2 regions of the Vibrio sp. SCSIO 43133 genome follow, and region 2 is predicted to be linked to the other one. Evidence: predicted binding sites of a transcription regulator. Region 2 holds the regulator's gene; the other holds the start of a gene.
What was found. Region 2 encodes PurR, which represses purine synthesis genes. Its sites were predicted from a motif close to TNANGNAAACGTTTNCNTNA; they were not measured.
Positions count from the first base shown of each region.

Region 1: a site for PurR is predicted at 2,396-2,415, ahead of purM (phosphoribosylformylglycinamidine cyclo-ligase). Genes of this name have one in related genera too.

Region 1 is NZ_CP068024.1:2,817,641-2,825,241, reverse strand. Features, by position in the region: gene JKJ11_RS13300 (class II glutamine amidotransferase) at 1-563, shown strand, start outside; gene purN (phosphoribosylglycinamide formyltransferase) at 648-1,286, opposite strand; gene purM (phosphoribosylformylglycinamidine cyclo-ligase) at 1,291-2,331, opposite strand; gene upp (uracil phosphoribosyltransferase) at 2,577-3,203, shown strand; gene JKJ11_RS13280 (uracil-xanthine permease family protein) at 3,271-4,512, opposite strand; gene JKJ11_RS13275 (DUF2066 domain-containing protein) at 4,786-6,009, shown strand; gene JKJ11_RS13270 (DUF2069 domain-containing protein) at 6,096-6,518, opposite strand; gene wrbA (NAD(P)H:quinone oxidoreductase) at 6,526-7,095, opposite strand; gene arsC (arsenate reductase (glutaredoxin)) at 7,095-7,445, opposite strand; gene bepA (beta-barrel assembly-enhancing protease) at 7,468-7,601, opposite strand, start outside.
Region 2 is NZ_CP068024.1:2,396,830-2,404,430, forward strand. Features, by position in the region: gene elyC (envelope biogenesis factor ElyC) at 1-560, shown strand, start outside; gene torR (two-component system response regulator TorR) at 672-1,382, opposite strand; gene torD (molecular chaperone TorD) at 1,663-2,316, shown strand; gene purR (HTH-type transcriptional repressor PurR) at 2,619-3,623, shown strand; cyclic di-GMP riboswitch class I at 3,803-3,890, shown strand; gene JKJ11_RS11335 (TfoX/Sxy family DNA transformation protein) at 4,006-4,596, shown strand; gene JKJ11_RS11340 (TVP38/TMEM64 family protein) at 4,716-5,399, shown strand; gene JKJ11_RS11345 (putative signal transducing protein) at 5,399-5,734, shown strand; gene JKJ11_RS11350 (alpha/beta fold hydrolase) at 5,712-6,512, opposite strand; gene glgA (glycogen synthase GlgA) at 6,674-7,601, opposite strand, start outside.

The sequences.
Region 1 (7,601 bases), 420 kb from region 2:
TCACGCGTGAACTATGGGGGCGCTATTGGACATTCGCACACAATGGTCAGCTCAGTGACTATCAAGGGCTGGAAACTGGTCACTTTCGTCCAGTTGGCGAAACTGACAGTGAATTGTCATTTTGCTGGCTGCTGCGAAAATTGGATGAGCGCTTTCCTGAACCACCGCAAGACATGATGGCGATGTTCGCATACATTTCCGAATGTTGTGATGAGTTGCGAGAATACGGTGTCTACAACATGCTGTTGAGTGATGGTGAGTTTGTGATGACCTATTGCACTAACCATTTGTACTGGATCACGCGTAAAGCCCCATTTGGTAAAGCGACTTTACTTGATGAAGATGTGACGATTAACTTCCACGAAGAGACAACACCTAACGATGTGGTGACGGTTGTTGCGACTCAACCGCTGACTAGTAATGAGAGTTGGCATCGAATGAAGCCGGGTGAGTTTAACCTTTTTCATTTTGGGGAGTTAGTCGCCAGCAATGTTGATGAGTTAAAAGACGTGGAGTTTGCGGAGGCAAAGCCTGCAAGCCAAGCGCCTACTGAGCCGTTATAAGTCCACATCAAACTGGAACATAAGAAAAAAGCGAGTGATGGAATCACTCGCTTTTTTGATATTGACTCGTTGTGAGTTAGAGGGTTATTTGTCTGCGTAGCCTTGAGGGCCAAGTTCTAAACCATCCAACATCGCTTTGCTACCATCCATAGATAAGCGGCCTTCGACGAACCATTTTACAACCAGCGGGTAGATCTTATGTTCCTGACTTTGAACACGCTGTTCTAGTGTTTCAATTGTATCATCATCGAATACCGGAACTTTAGCTTGCAAGATAATTGGACCACCATCTAGCTTCTCAGTAACAAAATGGATACTGGTGCCATGGTGTTCATCACAGTTATCAATTGCACGTTGATGTGTGTGCAAACCTGGATATTTTGGTAACAGTGAAGGGTGAATGTTGATCATTCGTCCCATGTAGTGGCGTACAAACTCGCCACTTAAGATACGCATGTAGCCTGCTAAGACCAATAAATCAGGTTTGTGCACGTCAATACGACGCATCAGTTCAGCATCAAACGCTTCACGTGTTTCACTTAATTTTGGATCAAGGAACTCAGCCTCCGCTCCTGCTTTACGTGCACGTTCTAAGGCGAAAGCGGACTCTTTGTTTGAGAATACCGCTCGAACCTTGGCGTTTTCGATGGTGGACTCACAAGCGTCAATAATCGCCTGCAAGTTGGTACCATTTCCTGAAACTAAAACAACAATATTCTTCATGAAACTAATTGATCTCTACTTGCTCTTCACCAGCTTGTGCAGTCGCGATCTCACCAATTACCCATGCGTTTTCGCCTTCAGCTTTTAATAGTTCAACTGCTGCCTCTGCTTGATCTTTTGGCAGAGCAACAATTAGACCTACGCCACAGTTGAAGGTGCGGTACATCTCAAATGTATCAACATTACCTTTCTGTTGTAGCCAGTTGAAGATTGCTGGCCATTCCCAGCTCTTGCCATCAATCACAGCTTTTGTTCCTTCAGGAAGTACGCGTGGGATATTTTCCCAGAAGCCACCACCTGTGATGTGTGAGATTGCATGGATATCGTGTTCAGCGATCATTTTCAGAGCTGATTTGATATAAATTTTCGTCGGTTCTAGTAAGTGTTCACCAATTGTGCGTTCACCTAGCATCTCGTTTTTATCTGCGCCAGATACTTCTAAGATCTTGCGTACAAGAGAGTAGCCATTTGAATGTGGACCACTTGAACCAACCGCGATAAGTGCGTCACCGGCAGCGACTTTTGTACCGTCGATAACTTCTGATTTTTCAACGACGCCGACACAGAAACCAGCAACGTCGTAGTCTTCACCTTCATACATACCAGGCATTTCAGCCGTTTCGCCACCAATCAGCGAACAACCAGCTTGGATACAACCTTCAGCGATACCAGATACAACATCAGCTGCAGTGTCTACGTCCAGTTTGCCTGTTGCGTAATAGTCGAGGAAGAACAATGGCTCTGCACCTTGAACAATCAAGTCATTCACACACATCGCAACCAAATCGATACCGATAGTGTCGTGTTTGTTCATATCTAGAGCTAGGCGCAGTTTGGTACCGACACCGTCTGTTCCAGATACGAGTACAGGCTCTTTGTATTTAGTTGGCAGCTCACATAAAGCACCAAATCCACCGATGCCTCCCATAACTTCAGGGCGACGAGTGCGCTTAACCGCGCCTTTAATACGGTCAACTAATGCGTTACCAGCATCAATATCTACACCAGCGTCTTTATAGCTTAGGGAAGTGTTGTTTCCGCTCACGGGACAGTCCTCGATAAATAAATGGATGTGAAAAGCGGCGCTATTCTAACAGGGGTTTAAACAAAAAGGAAAACGTTTGCGTAAGAAATTACAAACTATTTTTGAGTGAGGGTAATCTGTTGATATAGGCAGATTTAAGCGAGTAAATATGCGGAAAAAACACCATTAACCTATAATCTTGACTGAAATAGCAAAAGAAACCATGTATAATTTGCAGGTTTTGTTAAAAATTGCCGGAGTAGGACATGAAAGTTGTTGAAGTTAAACACCCTCTTGTGAAGCACAAACTGGGTTTGATGCGTGAAGGGGACATCAGCACAAAGCGTTTCCGTGAACTTGCTACAGAAGTAGGTAGCCTGTTGACGTATGAAGCGACCGCAGACTTTGAAACTGAGAAAGTAACTATTGAAGGTTGGAATGGTCCTGTTGAAGTAGACCAAATCAAAGGTAAGAAAGTGACTGTAGTGCCAATTCTTCGTGCTGGTCTAGGTATGATGGATGGTGTGCTTGAGCACATGCCAAGCGCACGTATCAGTGTTGTTGGTATCTATCGTGATGAAGAAACATTGGAGCCGGTACCTTACTTCAACAAGCTAGCGTCAAACATCGACGAGCGTATTGCGCTAGTTGTTGATCCAATGCTAGCAACGGGTGGTTCTATGATTGCCACCATCGACCTGCTGAAAGAAAAAGGCTGTAAAGCAATTAAAGTCTTGGTTCTTGTTGCTGCTCCAGAAGGCATCGAAGCACTAGAAAAAGCCCACCCAGATGTTGAGCTATATACTGCTGCTATCGATGAGTGTCTGAATGACAAAGGCTACATCGTTCCAGGTCTAGGTGATGCTGGCGATAAGATTTTCGGTACTCAATAATTAAGAGTCTGATGATTTAAAAAGAAAAAGGCTGACAAGTGTCAGCCTTTTTTTGCGTTCAGAGCAATTAATCTTCCATTTGAGCGTTATCAACCATTTTATTCTCACCTAGGTCATGAGGAAGAATCTGGTTAAGAACAATCGCCACAATACCGCACAAACTCACACCTTGAAGGCTGAAGTCGCCAATACCAAATGCCATGCCGCCAATACCGAATACTAATGTGATAGCGACAATCACTAAGTTGCGGGATTTATGCAAATCAACATTGTTCTTAATCAGTGTATTCAGACCTACGGTAGCGATAGATCCAAACAGCAAGATCATGATGCCGCCCATCACAGGAACAGGGATGGTTTGTAAAATAGCACCAAGTTTACCTACCAATGCTAAGACGATCGCAGTCACTGCCGCCCAGGTCATGATAACTGGGTTGAACGCTTTGGTTAGCATCACAGCGCCGGTAACTTCGCTGTACGTCGTGTTTGGCGGAGCACCTACCATAGAGGCTGCGATTGTTGCTACGCCGTCACCTGTGATGGTGCGATGAAGCCCTGGCTTTTTCAAATAATCTTTACCAGTAACGTTCGAGATGGCTAGCATATCACCAACGTGTTCAACCGCTGGTGCAATCGCAACAGGTAACATGAACAGAATTGCATTGATGTTAAATTCGGGAGTAGTGAAGTTTGGCATCGACAGCCAAGACGCTTGAACAACAGGAGTAAAGTCAACGACACCAAATGCTAAACTAGTGACATATCCCGCCACGATTCCGCTGAAAATAGGCAGAAGCTTAAGGAAACCTTTTGCAAAGACACTGACAGCAATAGTCACTAATAGCGAAATTGACGAAATCCATAGTGCGGCATTACCGTTGACGAGTTCAATGGCGCCATCGCCAGTTTTACCCAATGCCATGTTTACAGCAACTGGCGCTAGGCCAAGACCAATCACCATAATAACCGGGCCTACTACAACAGGCGGTAATAGCTTGTGAATGATCTCCACGCCTTTTGCTTTGATAACGGCACCCATTATGACGTAAACAACACCTGCGGCCATCAAGCCACCCATAGTGGCACCGACGCCCCAAGTTTGAACACCGAACATGATCGGAGCGATGAAAGCAAAAGAAGACGCTAGAAAAATAGGAACGCTACGACGGGTGATTAATTGGAACAACAGTGTGCCCACACCAGCTCCAAACAGAGCAACGTTAGGATCTAACCCAGTAAGCAGCGGTACTAGGACTAAGGAACCAAACGCGACGAATAGCATTTGCGAACCTTGTAAGATAGTTTTCATAGTTTGATATCCAAGCAAATAGAAGTTTCACCCAAGGGCTTTGGGCAAATTGGCGCGATAATATCACTTTGCAATCGATTACTTAATGATCTTGGTAAAAAATCTGGATTATTTGTTAGTAAAACTTCTATACAAGGCCAGATATCGTGCTTTGGATCTTGATGGATAGGGGCTGTGGCAAAAAATATTAACCAAACCTTGAAGCACTTGGCTTGCTCCTGAACTCATACTTGCTTATCATTTCGACTTATATCTTTGTAATTTAGGATGCTTATGCGTTATTTAGCTTGGTTGTTGGCAACAGTCTTTGTACTGCCAGCTTATGCACTGACCAAGGTTGATATTTACTCGACCGAAGTGGTGGTGAATTCTGAAGAACCGAACGCTGATGAAGTGGCTCGCCAGCAAGGCATGCTGGAAGTACTCATTAAAGCCAGTGGTGATTCGAAAGCTGCGGCTAATCCCGTGGTAAAGAAAGCACTAGGCAAGAGCTCTCAGTTCATTACACAGTTGGGTTACACGCGGCTAAATGGTGAGCAAGCATTAAGAATGACATTCAATAGTGAGCAAATTAACACCCTATTGAAGCAAGCTGATTTGTCGTCTTGGCCAATTGAGCGCGCCAATGTCATGGTGTGGTTGGTTGAAGATGATGGTCGGGATCGCGCTATCACTTGGGAGCATACCAATTCTGAAGCGGCGAATCAGTTAAGAAAAGAAGCGAAACGACGTGGGCTTCCAGTAACGTTCCCTGTTGGCGACTTTGATGACATGACGGGAATTCAACCAACAGATTTGTGGGGAGGCTTTGTTGGCCCAATATCACAAGCAACTCAGCGTTATCCTGTAGATGCGGTGATGGTTGTAAGAGCTGAAGGTAGTAGTTTACGCTGGACACTATACGACCAAGCACCAGAAACCTTAGGTCGAAACCAGTTAGAGCCTATCACTGGTTCAGCGTCAGGTGGCGTTGCAATGGCTAACCTTATCGATCAAGTCAGTGACTATTACGCCTCTAAAAATGCAACAGTGATTAGCGGCGAAAGTGCAGGCACCGTTACTGTGTCTTTTACCGGTATGAAGAGTGCAGATGCGTTCTTTACTCTGGAACGTGCATTAGGGCGCTTAGCTTCGACGGCGAAAGTGGAAGTGGCTGAAGTTAAAGGTGATGAAGTCATTATCAGAGCTTACTTACTTGGTTCGATTGAGTCATTTGAACAAGAAGTACTTAAGCTTGGTTTAGTCAAGTTGGTTGAAGTTCTGCCGGAAGAAACTGTGGTTGAGCCTGCCCCTACTGCCGTACCTGCGACTTTACCTGAAGTCGATAGCTCAACGGCAAATCCTGAGGCGAATACTCCAGCTCAGCCCGATACCGCTGAACCAGCAACAGTGTCGTCAGTTGATGAGGTTAATGTGGCTACGGACTCATCAGAGTCTACAGTGTCTACATCTGGCCTAATCGCTAAGCCACAACTGACTTTTGAATGGCTATATTAGCTGAGATGTAGATTTACAGATTAAAAAAGGAGGCAATGCCTCCTTTTTTCTTGGTCTTGAAGCAAGAACCTACTCTTCTTCAAAGCCTACTCTTCGAAGCGTTGCTTTTCCTTTTTCTCTACCGAAGACAGTCTTGGCAGTTTAAGTCCAAGCTCCTTTCCTTTTAATCTGGCGTAGAGGATGTTTCCTGCGAAGGCCGAACAGGTGAGCAGAAGTTCTACTAATGCTAGCCAACGTTCTCCTTCATCGGCATAAAGCAGTGTTAGTGCATGCAGAAAATACAACATCAACACAAAGTTCGCCCAAGCGTGGGTATAAGGTTTTCCCGCGATAATACCCGGTAATGGTAATAGCAGCGGAATCATCCAAGCGATTGTAATCGCAGTGGGGCTAATGTGAGGGTGTGGAGACAAATAGCCGTGCCAAACAGTGACCCAAGTTAGCAATGCTAAGTTGGCTGCCAGTGCAAAGATGCGCATGGTTTTGGTTTTAAAAGGGATTGCTATCATGATTCCATTACTTCAATTTTCTGGCGGTTTGTGCCAAGCGTTTTCCTAACGCAAAAGCTAGCTCTGACTCTTCAATACTAAGTTGTGTGCTTGAATCTGCTACGTGTGATGCTCCGTAAGGCGTTCCACCGGTTGTCGTGGTATGCAACTGTGGCTCACTATAGGGAATACCTAAAATCATCATTCCGTGGTGTAACAGAGGAAGTAGCATACTCATGGCGGTGCTTTCTTGGCCGCCGTGCAATGAAGATGATGAGGTAAACACACAAGCGGGTTTATCGATTAGGTCTCCAGCGATCCATAAGCTGGTGGTTTGATCCCAAAAGTGCTTCAAAGGAGCAGCCATGTTGCCAAACCAAACTGGACTCCCCATAGCTAAACCGTCGCATTGCTTTAGATCCTTGATGGAGACAATCGGATCGCCACTGTTTGAGTCTGACTCTTTCGTCAACTCTTCCACTGTACGCAGAATGGCTTGGCATTGCTCGACTGATTCAACTCCTCGCGCTATTGCGCGAGCGAGTTGCTTGGTGCTTCCATGTCGACTGTAGTAAAGCACCAGAATTTGGCATGGCATTATAGAATGTCTAGCACTTGCTCAGGTGGGCGGCCGTGCTTTGCTTTACCGTTGCTGACCACTATAGGACGCTCGATTAGCTTTGGATTATCGAACATAGCCTGAAACAGTTGATCATCGGTCAGTGCTGGATCTGCTAGATTAAGTTCTTTGTAAATATCTTCTTTAGTACGCATCATCGCACGAACGCTTTCTAATTCCAGCTGACCAAAAATCTCTTTGAGCTTTTCTACTGTTGGTGGAGTATCTAGGTATTTAACTACTTCTGGTTGAATGCCTTTTTCTTCAAGAAGAGCAAGAGTTTGGCGGCTTTTAGAGCAACGTGGATTATGAAAAATGGTGACTGACATAGATGGCTATTCCTTTTTGGTTTTATTGTAATGCCATGAAACGGTCACGTTGTACCAGTAATTGGTCAATACGTGCGTCATAGCGAGCCTGTTTTAGGCTTCCTAACTCGGCCAGTTGACTAGCCTGAGAGTAAAGCTGAATAGATTTATCCCACT
Region 2 (7,601 bases):
GTATCCGAATTCTCAGAATGTATCCAGGCGCTAAATTAATTCTATCTGGTTATGATGGTGGTACCGGTGTCAGTCACGCTAGAACCATGGCGAAAGTTGCCCTTGCTTTAGGTATTGCTAAACCGGATATCATTTTGTTGGAAACAGCAAAAGACACATGGGAAGAAGCCCGACAAGCTGCTGGATTCGTGCAAAATAAGAAGCTGGTTTTGGTGACGTCAGCTAGCCATATGAAGCGCGCTATGCACGAATTTGAAGCTGCAGGCTTAAACCCACTCCCGGCGCCAACTAACTTCCTAGCACAAAAAGACATCGAGCAAGCATGGCAGAAATATACGCCATCATCTCGCTACTTGGAGCAAACTGAGCGGTACTGGCACGAGACCATGGGGTTAATATGGCAAAACCTTCGTGATTGGGTGGCTAACGAAGGTAACCAAGAGTTTTTACCTTCCGTTTCTGAGTTAGAGTCTTCTGAGGGTGTAGATAAGATCACTGAGCAAGACATTGAAGCGCAGCTTGCTCCTGAAGAACCGCAAGAAGCCGCAAACGCTCAATAAAAGTCAGGCACAAAAGAAAACGCCACACTTATAAAGTGAGGCGTTTTTTTCGACTATTCAAAAAGTCTAGTTGCAACGGACTTTATGTCATGATTGCAACAGAATAGAAAGCTAATCACCGGCGAACATATACCCTTCACCGTGAACAGTAATGAAAATCTGTGGGTTCTTCGGATCCAGCTCCATCTTCGCACGCATGCGACGAATTAAAACATCAATAGTGCGGTCGTTTGGCGCGTCAACTCGATGGCTAATCATATTAAGTATACGCTCTCGGCTAAGTACCTGGTTAGGATATGCCGATAGTGCTACTAAGAGTTCGTACTCTGCCTTAGTGAGTTTTACTGGCTCTCCATTGTTACTTAGCGAACGGCGTTGCTTGTCAAACACCCATTCACCAAAGTAAATCAAGTTCTCATTCTGCACCGATTCTTCAATAATAGGTTGTTTTCTGGCTAGAGAAATACGCCATAGCAAATTTTTGACGCGGACTAGGAGTTCCCTCAATTCGAATGGTTTCGTCACATAATCATCTGCGCCCATTTCCAAACCAACGATACGGTCGATACTATCTGTGCGACCCGTCACTAGAATGATGCCAATATCCGATTGACTTCTTAATTCACGCGTTAGCATCAGTCCATCTTCTTTCGGCAAGTTGATGTCTAACATCACCAAGTCGATGCTGGCTTCCTGTAGAATCTGACGCATTTGTTCGCCGCTCTCCGCTTCACTCACCAAGTAACCTTCACTTTCGAAGTAACCCGCTAGTTTGCTGCGCGTAACGACATCATCTTCCACTACTAGTACGTGATATTTCATGTCTTTCTATCTCAATCTTTCAATGACAGAGTCATTCTATTCATAATTAGTCACAATTCTAGCCTACATTGACGTGAATTGAAGAAAACTTGCTTTTTCTTGATTCAAAACAAATAGAAATCTTAACTTCAGATATGCAACAGAGATTTATCCAAAAACCTTGTTCCACATGACCATGTCTTCACAACCCTTCATTTTTCGTCTTTTTTTTTCACATCAATGATTACTGTTGTTCATCTTTATTAGCTAAAATAGAGATAACACTTTTGGAGATAAGAAAATGCAAGAAATCAAAGCATTTAACGAACAACGTGCTGAATTATACTGGTGGCTTTCGAGCCTCTTTGCTAGAGAACTAACCACAGAAGAACTCGAGCAATATCAAAGCCCAGATATACGCGCTTTCCTTACCGGACTGGGTGAAAACCCAACACTATCAGCTCCTATCGCCTCTATGGTCGACGCACTAAACAGACTGCAAGTAAGAGAAGATGCCCAACTTGAGTTGTCTGCTGATTTTTGTGATCTGTTTTTGAAAACAGATAAGCATGGGGCGCTACCTTATGCTTCTTTATATATTGGTGAGTCAGGTCTGTTAAACGACAAACCCGCTCAAGTGATGTCAGAGTTGCTTGCGGAGCATAATATTGCGGTAACTGAAAACTTAAACGAACCAGCGGATCATTTGGCTATTGAGCTCGATTTTCTCGGGAACCTCATTATTCGTTCCAACGAATTAGAGTCAGAAGCTCACATGAATGAGGCGATGGAGCAGCAAGCAGAGTTTATTGAACAACACCTGCTAACTTGGGTGCCACAATTCGTGACTAAATGTCAGCAGCACGATGAGTTTGGTTTTTACGCCGCGGTATCAACAGTACTTCAAGCACTCATCAAGCTAGATCTTGATTACTTAAAAGGTGATCAAGCCTAAGATTTTGAGGCGCATGTACTGTTTATCACTCACCGTTACAGACAAAAGTGCGCCTTATCTATAAATTTGTTGTATAAGTGATTGCTTGTATCAATGGGGAAGACTACAATCCGCCGTTTAAATGCAAAAGCCGCTTTGGTATTCAACAAGCACAATAATAATCTGTCGAACTGTTGAACCAAACCGCTGAAAAGCGGTTTTTTCATTCAGAATGCACTACTTATTAGGAACCCATATATTGGCTTCCAGAATTCGAAGCGGTATTGGCTATTAATAGCACTCCGCGATAAAAGGATATAGCTATGGCAACAATCAAAGATGTCGCCCGTCTGGCTGGCGTTTCAACGACCACCGTTTCTCACGTAATTAATAAAACTCGTTTTGTAGCAGAAGCCACACAAGAAAAAGTGATGGCAGCGGTAGATGAACTTAACTATGCACCAAGTGCGGTTGCTCGTAGTTTGAAATGTAACTCGACCAAAACGATTGGAATGCTTGTCACTCAATCTACAAACTTGTTCTTCTCGGAAGTCATCGACGGTGTTGAAAGCTACTGCTATCGCCAAGGCTATACTTTAATCCTATGTAACACGGGTGGTGTCTACGAGAAACAGCGCGACTATATTCGCATGCTCGCAGAAAAACGTGTTGATGGCATTTTGGTTATGTGCTCCGACTTAACTGAAGAGCTACTAGAAATGCTAGACCGTCATTCAGATATTCCGAAAGTGATTATGGACTGGGGCCCAGAAAGCTCTCAAGCCGACAAGATCATTGATAACTCGGAAGAAGGCGGCTATCTCGCAACTAAATATCTGATCGATAACGGTCATACTGACATTGCATGCTTGAGCGGACACCTAGAGAAAGCCGTTTGCCAAGAGCGTATTGTCGGCTATCAGCGTGCTCTAGCGGAAGCGGGTATCGAGATGAAAGATGACCGAATCTTAGAAGGTAACTTCGAATGTGATACGGCCGTGATTGCCGCTAACCGTATTGCAGCAATGGAAGTTCGTCCAACTGCCGTATTCTGCTTCAACGACACCATGGCATTCGGTTTAATGAGTCGCCTGCAACAATTAGGTGTAAAAGTTCCAGAAGATATTTCCGTTATCGGTTATGACAATATCGAATTGGCTGAGTATTTCTCTCCACCACTAACAACAGTGCACCAACCGAAGCGTCGTGTAGGTAAGAATGCGTTTGAGATTCTTCTAGAACGAATCAAAGATAAAGGTCACGAAAAACGCATTTTCGAAATGCACCCTGAGATTGTAGAACGTGATTCTGTCAAAAAACTCACATAATCCTGAAAAAAGTGCCTTTCTAGGCACTTTTTTTTGATCCTCATCCAATAAACTGAACGCTTTATTGTTTGTTTCGACACACTCTCCCGCACAAATCCCAATCGATTATCTGAAGCAATATCACACTTTTACCATACAACCGTCATAGATGTGAGTCATTTTCATTTATTCTAAATATGTCACGCACAGGGCAAACCACTTGAAAGGGTGGGACGCAAAGCCACCGGCCTAAACCAAATTTATTTGATAGGTAGCGGGGTTACCGATGGCAAAGGTATTAGCATTCTTTTGGTTTACCGCTAACAGAAGGCTGACACCCGTTTGCTATACTCTCGGACCTGATTTTGGTGACACAATCAATAACACCGAGAAAAGAATAAGCATGGACAATCCTATACTAAAAAACTCGATGCAATTGTTCGCTCAGCTTGGAAGAGTTAAGTCTCGTTCTATGTTTGGTGGATTTGGTATCTTTATTGACGATACCATGTTTGCATTAGCAGTGAATAACAAATTACATATCAGAACTAACCGTCAGACGATCGCTAAATTTAAGCAACTTGGCTACAAGCCATACGTTTATAAGAAGCGTGGGTTCCCCGTTGTCACTAAGTATTTCGCACTCCCTGAGGACTGTTGGCAAGATCAGGATGTTATCTTGACTCATGCTCGCTCTGCCTTAGAGTTCGCAAAAACAGAAAAAGTGCAACAGTCGGAAACAAAACCCAATCGACTCAAAGATTTACCTAATTTAAGACTGGCTACTGAGCGTATGCTTAAGAAAGCTGGAATTGAATCGGTATACGATCTGCAAGAGCAAGGTTCTGTGGAGGCTTTTAAAGCAATCCAACGAACTCACTCAAATACTGTAGGTCTTGAGTTACTTTGGGCGCTAGAGGGTGCCATTAATGGCACGCACTGGTCCGTGATTCCGCAAAATAAAAGAGAAGAATTGGCCAGTCTTATAAACTAGCCCTTATCGCTCTATACAAAAAATCAGCCTAACGGCTGATTTTTTTAGTTTATGATGAAAGTAAATCTATCCACGCCCTGTCTACTAAACTAATACAGAGTCGTCACAAGGACAGCATCATGAGCAAAAAGCTAATACTCGGAATCGCACTTCTCGCCGTCATTATCATTCTAGGTGTTAATTTTGGACAATATTTAACACTGGAAAATGCTCAGGCTCAGCAAGCTGCACTCAGCGAATATATCAGTCAGAATTTTGTTACTGCCGCATTAGTGTACTTTTTTGCCTATATTGCCATTACCGCATTCTCAATTCCGGGAGCTGCAGTCGTTACGTTACTAGGTGCCGCTTTATTTGGCTTTTGGACCAGCCTTCTTCTTGTCTCTTTTGCTAGTACCATTGGTGCAACCATTGCATTTTTGAGTAGTCGCTTTTTATTGCGTGACTGGGTTCAAAGCAAGTTCGGTTCAAAGTTAGAAACTATCAATAAAGGTGTAGAAAAGGACGGGGCTTTTTATCTATTCTCGCTAAGATTGATTCCGGTATTTCCGTTCTTTTTAATCAACCTATTAATGGGCTTAACACCAATTAAAGTGTCAAAGTACTATTTAGTGAGCCAGCTAGGCATGTTGCCTGGAACTGCGGTTTACTTAAATGCCGGTACACAGCTCGCCAATATTAACAGTTTGTCAGGTATCGTTTCCCCAGCAGTTTTAGCTTCATTTGCCTTGTTGGGATTATTTCCACTGATTGCTAAGTGGATTATGGCGCGAATTTCTCGCTCACCACAGGTACAAGAATAATGAAGGTTTTTATTGGCAATAGTCCGACGGAAGCACATATCGTTCAACAACAATTGAAAAATGAAGGAATCCTTTGTGAAGTTAGAGGTGAAGGGGTTTACACGCTTCGAGGTGAAGTGCCATTTGATGAAAATACCTTGCCTTATGTCTGGCTAATCGATAACAAACAACATGTTAAAGCGAAAGCTATCATAGCCGAGTGGCAAGAACAGTTAAAAGCAGATTTGGAAAAAAGGGATTGGGTGTGTCCAAGGTGTCATGAAGTGAATGAAGCGCAGTTTGGCGCCTGTTGGAGTTGCCAAGCGTTAGCGCCTACTGAGGTGTCACCGACTTAATAAAGGCAATTGAGTGACGATTGAACTCTTCGGGGTTCTCGACATTACAAACATGGCCACAATCTTTAATCTCTAATAGTTGGCTGGACTTATGTTCAGCCACCATTTCTTTCACCGGCTTGATGAACATGTAGTCTTTCTCACCCATTAGGTACAGGGTCGGAATCGGTAGTTCCCTCTCCTTGAAGTAACGATTCAGTGGGTTGACTTCCGTAGTTAGTCGATACCAACGCTTAAATTCGTTTTGGCACAGTTTCTTAGCTTCTCTAACAAACAAGTGGCGAGACTCTTTCTGTCCCCTCTGAGGCATCACAATGTACGCAAATAAGCTGTAGAGCCACATATAAGGGATTATGTGCTTACTCATGTTGCCAATTTTTACCAGTATTTGTGAACGTGTGTTAAAGCGCGTTACCGCTCCACCCAGAACCATCGAGCGCACTCTTGGCATTGCCAGTTCAGCAATATTGCGCACGATGATGGTACCAAGAGACATGCCGACAAAATGGGCCGATTGTATTTTAAGGTGGTCCAGTACACGAACGATATCCATTGTTACCGTTTTGAATGTGTACTTGTTGGCCATGATATCTTTTAAGAACTGATTTGATTTACCATGTCCACGCAAATCAATGAACAGTAAGTTGAAGTGCTCACGATAAGCTCGTATCTGCTTAAACCATATAGATGAGCTGCCCCCTGCCCCATGCACAAATACCACCCATTCATCACTTGTAGGATGGGTATACGTTTTATGAAATAGTAGGCTTTCGGACATAGTTCTCGGATTGGTTAGTAGTACGAAAATAAAGTTATCACAACTCTACACGTCTCAGGAGAAAATTGCGCGGAAATTTAGAAAAAATGATTTCCAATTGTGTCAAAAAATGCCAACAAGTGCATATAAAAGAGCGGCATTACGCCGCTCTTCCAATGATATTAGCTATGTGAGGCTTCAAGCGCCAAATCATACATTTTGATGTATTCCTTGGCAGATTCTATCCAGCTAAAGTCTTTGCGCATTGCTCGAAGTTGCATCTCACGCATCTCTTCTGGGTGTTGCAAATAGAACAGAAGCGCTCGCTGTAAGACAATCAACAGCGCGTCATGGCAAGGCTCATCAAACCCAAAGCCCGTTGCCTGCTGTGGATTGTCATCAAAGTCGATTACCGTATCTTTCAGCCCACCAACTTTACGTACAATAGGCAAGGTACCATAAGCCATACTGTAGATTTGGTTCAGACCACATGCTTCAAATTCAGAAGGCATTAGGAAAAAGTCTGAGCCAGCCTCTACTAGATGAGCAAATCGGTTGCTATACGCCTCTACAAACGCCAACTTATCAGAAAACTGCTCAGCAATATCGTTAAGATGGGAAGCGATTTGTGGTTCACCAGTTCCGATAATGACAACCTGAACATCGTTTTTCAGAAACTTATCCAATATTGGCAGTATGTAATGAAAACCTTTTTGGTGAGTCAATCGACATACCATGCCAACCATTGGAACATTACGTTCTGGCAGCGATAGCTCCTTTTGCAACGCCTGCTTAGCGGCGAGCTTACCATTTAGCATTCTCTCTAACTCGTCGTCGTAATTGACCGGTAGAAAGTCGTCAAGCTTAGGGTTCCACTCTGAGTAGTCACAGCCATTAACGATGCCATGAAGATCTTTGGAACGATGAACAAAATCGTCTACCAAACCATGTGAACCTAGAGGGGTCACTAGTTCAGCGGCATAGTTAGGGCTTACTGCGTTGATTTTATCTGCGAAGGCAATTCCCGCACGAAGTGTGCTTACCCAACCGTCCCCATACTGTAGAAATTCCATTCCAGAAAGACGAAGTTCCGGAATGATTTCCAGCTGA